Linked DNA regions of Nonomuraea africana. The protein of the gene in region 2 interacts with the protein of the main gene of each other region in a pairwise test. Links are inferred from orthologs where the notes say so. Each region holds a gene or a part of one and is shown on either strand. Other genes may lie near its edges.

Region 1 (3,383 bases), 5.2 Mb from region 2 along the record:
GGTCGATCGCCTCCAGCTCCTCGCGGTCGGGCGGCGCGGCCAGGAACACCACCCCGAACTTGGCCGGCTCGCGCACCTCGAGCGGGTTGTGCTCGACCACCGCCCGCAGCTCGTCGGCGGTGCGCACCATCACCGCGACGGGAAGGCGGAGCCTGTCGCGGATGGCCTGCTCGATCTGCTCCCTTGGCTGCCGTTCTGCGGTGAAGACGGCGTTGCCGCTGCGCAGGTGGGTGCGGACGGCGGTGTAGCCGAGCCCTTCGAGCAGGCCGCGCAGGTCGGCCATGTCGATCTGGGTGCCGGGATTGACGTTGATCCCGCGCAGGAGCGCCACGTATCGCATGTCTCGAACGCTACGCCGGGAACCTGCCAACTACGGTCAGGTATCACGGCGAACGAGCCGACGTCACGGCGGGCACCGAAGTCCTGCTGGAGGATGCGTGAAAGACGGACGGCCACCGAGTGACCCCGGTGGCCGTCAGCCCGCCTTGCCGTACCCGCCGCTCTGCCCGCGCCTCGCCGCACGCGCGGCGAGGAAAGAACGTGCGGCTAGGGAACGATGTTGACCAGCTTCGGCGCGCGGACGATCACCTTGCGCGGGTCGCCGGACAGGTGCGCGCGCACCTTCTCGGAGGCCAGCGCCAGCGCGCGCAGGTCGGTGTCGGAGATGTCGGGCGAGACCTCCAGCCTGTCGCGCACCTTGCCCGCCACCTGCACCACGCAGGTCACGGAGTCCTGCACCAGCAGCGCGGGCTCGGCGACCGGCCAGCCCGCGTGGGCGACCGAGCCGGTGCGGCCCAGGCGCTCCCAGCCTTCGGCCGTGGTGTACGGCGCGACCAGCGACAGCATGACCGCCAGCGCCTCGGCGCCCTCACGCACGGCAGGGTCGGCGGCGCCAGGCCCGGAGTCGATCGCCTTGCGGATCGCCGAGGTCAGCTCCATCATGCGGGCCACCGCGACGTTGAACTTGTGCGACTCGACCAGCTTGGTGACCTCGTCGATGGTCCTGTGCGTGAACTTGCGCAGCTCCAGGTCGCCGTCGGCGAAGGGGACGCCGGGCTCGCTGGCCACCTCGTTGAACACGCGGAAGACCCTGGCCAGGAACTTCTGCGAGGCGGCGGGCGAGACGTCGGCCCAGTCGATGTCGTCCTCGGGCGGGCCGGCGAAGACCATGGTCAGCCGTACCGCGTCGACGCCGAAGGAGTCGATCTGCTCGCCCAGGTCGACGCCGTTGCCCAGCGACTTCGACATCGCCTTGCCGCCGTTGATGACCTGGCCCTGGTTCAGCAGGCGCAGGAACGGCTCGGTGAAGTCGACCATGCCCATGTCGTGCAGCACCTTGGTGAAGAACCTGGAGTACAGCAGGTGCAGCACCGCGTGCTCGACGCCGCCGACGTACTGGTCGACCGGGCCCCACTGGCGGACCTTCTCCACGTCGAACGGGCCGTCGGTGTAGCCGGGGTCGGTGTAGCGCAGGTAGTACCAGGAGCTGTCGACGAAGGTGTCCATGGTGTCGGTGTCGCGCTTGGCGGCGCCGCCGCACTTGGGGCACTCGACGTTCACCCAGTCGGTGGCGCTGGCCAGCGGGGAGACGCCCTTGGGCGACAGCGCCTCGCCGCGCAGGTCGGGCAGCGTGACGGGCAGCTGCTCGTCGGGGACGGGCACCTCGCCGCAGTCGGGGCAGTGGATGATCGGGATCGGCGTGCCCCAGAAGCGCTGGCGGGACAGCAGCCAGTCGCGCAGGCGGTAGTTGACGGTCGCGACGCCCGTGCCGCGCTCCTCCAGCACGTCGATGATCTTCGCGATCGCCTCGGTCTTGGTCAGGCCGTCCAGCGGCCCGGAGTTGACCAGCTTGCCCTCGCCGGGGGTGGCGACGCCGGTCTCGCCGGGGTCGGCCAGGCCGGTGTGGACGACGACCCTGACCGGCAGGTCGAAGGTGCGGGCGAAGTCGAGGTCGCGCTGGTCGTGCGCGGGCACGGCCATGATCGCGCCGTGGCCGTAGTCGGACAGCACGTAGTCGGCGGCCCAGACCGGGATGCGCTCGCCGTTGACCGGGTTGATCGCGTGGCGGCCCAGGGAGACGCCGGTCTTCTCCTTCTCCAGGGACAGCCGCTCGATGTCGCTCAGCTTCGCGACCTCGGCGCGGTAGGCCTCGAAGGCCGCCCGGTGCTCGTCGGTGACGATCTCGTCGGCCAGCGCCGCGTCGACCGCGACGACGAAGAAGGTCGCGCCGTACAGGGTGTCAGGGCGGGTGGTGTAGACCGTGACCGGCTCGTCGCGGCCCTCGATCTCGAACTTCACGTCGGCGCCGGTGGAGCGGCCGATCCAGTTGCGCTGCATGGTCAGCACGCGCTCGGGCCAGCCGCCCTCCAGCCCTGCCATGTCGTCCAGCAGCCGGTCGGCGTAGTCAGTGATCTTGAAGTACCACTGGGTCAGCTCGCGGCGCACGACCTCGGCGCCGCAGCGCTCGCACTTGCCCGCGACGACCTGCTCGTTGGCCAGCACGGTCTGGTCGTTGGGGCACCAGTTGACCAGGCCGCCCTTGCGGTAGGCCAGGCCGCGCTCGAAGAAGCGAATGAACAGCCACTGGTTCCAGCGGTAGTACTCGGGGTCGCTGGTGTGCAGGCGGCGCGACCAGTCGAAGGAGATCCCGTAACGCCTGAAGGAGGTGGCCTGCGTCTCGATGTTGGCGTAGGTCCACTCGGCCGGGTGCGCGTTGCGCTTGATCGCGGCGTTCTCGGCGGGCAGGCCGAAGGAGTCCCAGCCGATCGGGTGCAGGACGTTGTAGCCCTTCTGGAACCAGTAGCGCGCGACGACGTCGCCGATGGCGAACACCTCGCCGTGTCCCATGTGCAGGTCGCCCGAGGGGTAGGGGAACATGTCGAGCATGTAGCGCCGCTCCCGGGTGTCGGCGGCGTCCTCGCTCGCCCGGAAGGGGTCCTGCTCCTCCCATCGCTGCTGCCACTTGGCCTGCAGCGCCTGCGGATCGTACTCACTCACGGCGATGTCCTTCGGTTGACTCTGACCCATAAGAAAACCCCCCGTTCACGCAACGAGGGGCTGCCGCGACGACGGGAGGTTCAGCTCGACGGCCGTCGCGGCCCGCTAAGGAGCTGGGTCGCGGAACGCATACGCCAAGAGTAGCGCAGCCCGCAACCCTTCGTCTTCAGGAAAAGCCATGCCTGGCAGGGGACATCCGGGCACAATGGACGCTTCTACTCCCGCGAGACCGAGGGTGGGGTATGCGACCTTCTACACTCCATGCGCCCACTTATGTCCCTTTAGTCTACTCTCGTCACTGTGGCGCGCTCAGCTGAGCCCGGACGGGAGCACGACGACCTGCCCATGCAGGATCCGCCGACCGATCCCACCGGCTTCTCACGTTT
Region 2 (3,264 bases):
GAGAAGACCGTGATCATGCGAATCGCCGTCACCGCCCTGCTCACCACCGCCCTCTTACCCGCCGCCACGGATTCGGCCACAGTCGTCACCGGCCCCGACCGCAACCGGGCCACGATCTACGCCTCGATCGACAACGGCCACAAGCTGACCGTCCGCATTCCCCGGGTCACCGACAAGAACAGACCCAAGTGCACCTGGGTGATCCTGCGTCTGCAACGCACGAGCGGGCCCAAGCGGACGGTGCCCACCTGGGAGGCCGCCACCAACCGCAACTGCGGCAACAGGACAGACGATCTCCCCACCTTCTCCAGAGACGGCATCGCGCGGGCATGGGCGAAGTTGTGCGTCTCGTCGCGATCCAGGCCCGCTTCTCCGTGCTCGGAGACCTGGGTCCCGCTGAGCGAGCGGTGAACAGCACCCCTACGGGCTCCGGTCTGTCGGTGTCGCGAGATAGCGTTCTCCCAGGGTTGACGGAGGGAGATTCCTGATGAGCGCCGAGGTCGAGGGCGTGCCGGTGGACGCGCTGAAGCGGCACGCCGAGCTGAGCGAGCTGGTCGAGGACGCGCGCTGGCGCTACTACGTCCTCGACCAGCCCACGGTGAGCGACGCGCAGTTCGACGGGTGGTTCAACGAGCTGCTCCAGCTCGAACAAGCCCATCCCACGCTGCAGACGCCCGACTCGCCGACGCAGAAGGTGGGCGCGCCGGCCGCGGGCGATTTCGCCAAGGTCCAGCACCTGCAGAAGATGGAAAGCCTCGACAACGCCTTCAACGACGCCGACATCGCCGCCTGGCAGACCAGGGCCGAGCGGCTGGCGGAGGGCGACCCCGGGCCCTACCTGTGCGAACTGAAGATCGACGGTCTCGCCATCGCGCTGGTCTACCGCGACGGCAAGCTGGACCGCGGCGCCACCAGGGGCGACGGGCGCACCGGCGACGACGTGACGCCCAACGTCCGCACGATCAAGGGCATCCCGCACCGGCTCGAGGGCGACGACGTGCCCTCGCTCGTCGAGGTGCGCGGCGAGGTCTACATCCCCGTCGAGGAGTTCGGCAAGCTCAACGAGCAGCTGGTCGCGCAGGGCAAGGCGCCCTTCGCCAACCCGCGCAACGCCGCGGCGGGCACGCTGCGGCAGAAGGACCCCCGCATCACCGCGCAGCGGCCGCTGCGGATGCTGGTCCACGGAGTCGGCGTCTGGGAGGGCGCGGCCGAGCCGCAGACCCAGTCGCAGGTCTACGACCGGCTGAGGGAGTTCGGGCTGCCGGTGAGCGACCTCTACCGGGTGGTGCCCGACCTCACCGGCATCAACGACTTCATCGAGCACTACCGGGCGCACCGCCACGACCCCGCCTACGAGATCGACGGCGTGGTCGTCAAGGTCGACAAGATCAGGACCCAGCGCGAGCTCGGCTCCACCTCGCGGGCGCCGCGCTGGGCGATCGCCTACAAGTACCCGCCGGAGGAGGTCAACACCAAGCTCCTCGACATCGAGGTGGGCGTCGGCCGCACCGGCAGGGTCACGCCCTACGCGGTGATGGAGCCCGTGCTCGTGGCGGGGTCCACGGTCGAGCGGGCCACGCTCCACAACGCGGCGATCGTCGTCAAGAAGGGCGTGCTCATCGGCGACACCGTCGTCCTGCGCAAGGCGGGCGACGTCATCCCCGAGATCGTCGCCCCCGTGACGGCGCTGCGCGACGGCTCCGAGCGCGAGTTCGTCATGCCGACCCACTGCCCCGAGTGCGGCACCGAGTTGGCCTACGAGAAGGAGGGCGACGCCGACCTGCGCTGCCCCAACGCCCGCTCGTGTCCCGCGCAGATCCGTGAGCGGCTCTACTTCGCGGCGGGGCGGCGCGCCCTCGACATCGAGGGCCTCGGCTACGTCGCCGCCACCGCGCTGACCCAGCCGGTCGAGGGGCAGGAGCCGGTGCTGCGCACCGAGGCCGACCTGTTCGACCTCACGCTCGAGCAGCTGATCCCGATCAGGTCGGTGGTGCGCGACCAGGAGACCGGCCTGCCCAAGATCGACCCGAAGACCGGCGAGCCGAAGGTGGTCTCGTTCTTCTCCAACGTCAGCGGCGTGCCGAGCCAGAACGCGCTGAAGCTCCTCGCCGAGCTGGAGGAGGCCAAGAAGGTGCCGCTCTGGCGGGTGCTGGTCGCGCTCTCCATCCGCCACGTCGGGCCGCCCACCGCCCAGGAGCTCGCGGGCGCGCTGCGCTCCATCGACGCGGTCATGAACGCCTCCGAGGAGGAGCTGGCCGCGGTCGAGGGCATCGGCCCGAGGGTCGCCGCGACCATCCGCGAGTGGTTCGAGGTCGACTGGCACCGTGAGATCGTCGAGCGCTGGAAGGCGGCGGGCGTCCGCATGGAGGACGAGCCCGCCCCCGAGAAGGGCCCGCAGATCCTCGAGGGGCTCACTTTCGTGGTCACCGGCACCCTGGAGGGCTTCACCCGCGACTCGGCCGCCGAGGCCATCACCTCGCGCGGGGGCAAGGTCGCCGGGTCGGTCTCGAAGAAGACCGCCTTCGTGGTGGTGGGCGAGAACGCCGGCTCCAAGTACGACAAGGCGGTCAGCCTGGGCGTGCCCATCCTCAACGAGGCCGGGTTCAGGGTGCTGCTGGACCAAGGTCCCGAAGCCGCTGCGGAGGTCGCCGTAAAGCCGGAAGAATAGGCTTACCTATAGAAAGGTGGCCATATGTCCGATCTCAGCGGTGAGCGGTTGGCGGAGCTCCGTCAGGCCTTCGACTCGATCGACGCCAGCGGCGACGGGTTCATCAGCGAGGAGGAGTTCCTCAGGCACTTCCCCGACCTGCCCGCCGAGGCGCTCGGATCGCTGGAGGAGGCCGCCGATGCCGACGGAGACGGCCGGATCTCCTTCGAGGAGTTCGTCCGTCTCCTGGGCTGACAGCCCCCGCACGCTCGCCTCCTTCGCAAAACCGTACAAAAGACGCTTCTTGCCGAAAAATATGGGCAAGTGGGGTGACGGAACGTAGGCGGGTGGTTTCGGGAAGTGGGGTGAAGGTCGTACCCTCCCATAGTGACCTCATGGGGGTTCTGTTACCAATGACCGACCCGAATGACACGCGCGACACGGGACCACGCGTAGGCACCCCGTTGTGGGCCTTCCTCGCAGGCGTCTCCGTGATCGGCTTCACCGCGCTGATCGTGGCCGAGCTGCGCCTCGACGTGTTCGAGCTGGCGGAGCTGGCCAGGGCGCCGCTCTTCTGGGTGCTGGCCGTCCTGGTCGTGCTCGGCGAGCTGCGTCCC

Evidence for each region.
Region 1: the proteins of ligA (region 2) and leuS interact in binary tests that used the Escherichia coli proteins (3 or more experiments, as listed by UniProt). The link is inferred for Nonomuraea africana from one-to-one orthologs.

What each region holds. Positions count from the first base shown.
Region 1 is NZ_JADBEF010000001.1:793,978-797,360, reverse strand. The notes cover bases 288-3,358. They hold leuS (leucine--tRNA ligase), read right to left. Parts: upstream 3,028-3,358; coding sequence 547-3,027; downstream 288-546. Other genes in these bases: H4W81_RS03695 (DUF1697 domain-containing protein), read right to left, coding at 288-340. In the rest of the region: more of H4W81_RS03695, read right to left, coding at 1-287.
Region 2 is NZ_JADBEF010000001.1:6,032,163-6,035,426, reverse strand. What follows is about bases 126-3,077. They hold ligA (NAD-dependent DNA ligase LigA), read left to right. Parts: upstream 126-487; coding sequence 488-2,668; downstream 2,669-3,077. Other genes in these bases: H4W81_RS28620 (putative bifunctional diguanylate cyclase/phosphodiesterase), read left to right, coding at 3,061-3,077; H4W81_RS28625 (EF-hand domain-containing protein), read left to right, coding at 2,693-2,902; H4W81_RS28635 (hypothetical protein), read left to right, coding at 126-411. In the rest of the region: more of H4W81_RS28635, read left to right, coding at 10-125; more of H4W81_RS28620, read left to right, coding at 3,078-3,264. UniProt on the Escherichia coli protein: DNA ligase that catalyzes the formation of phosphodiester linkages between 5'-phosphoryl and 3'-hydroxyl groups in double-stranded DNA using NAD as a coenzyme and as the energy source for the reaction.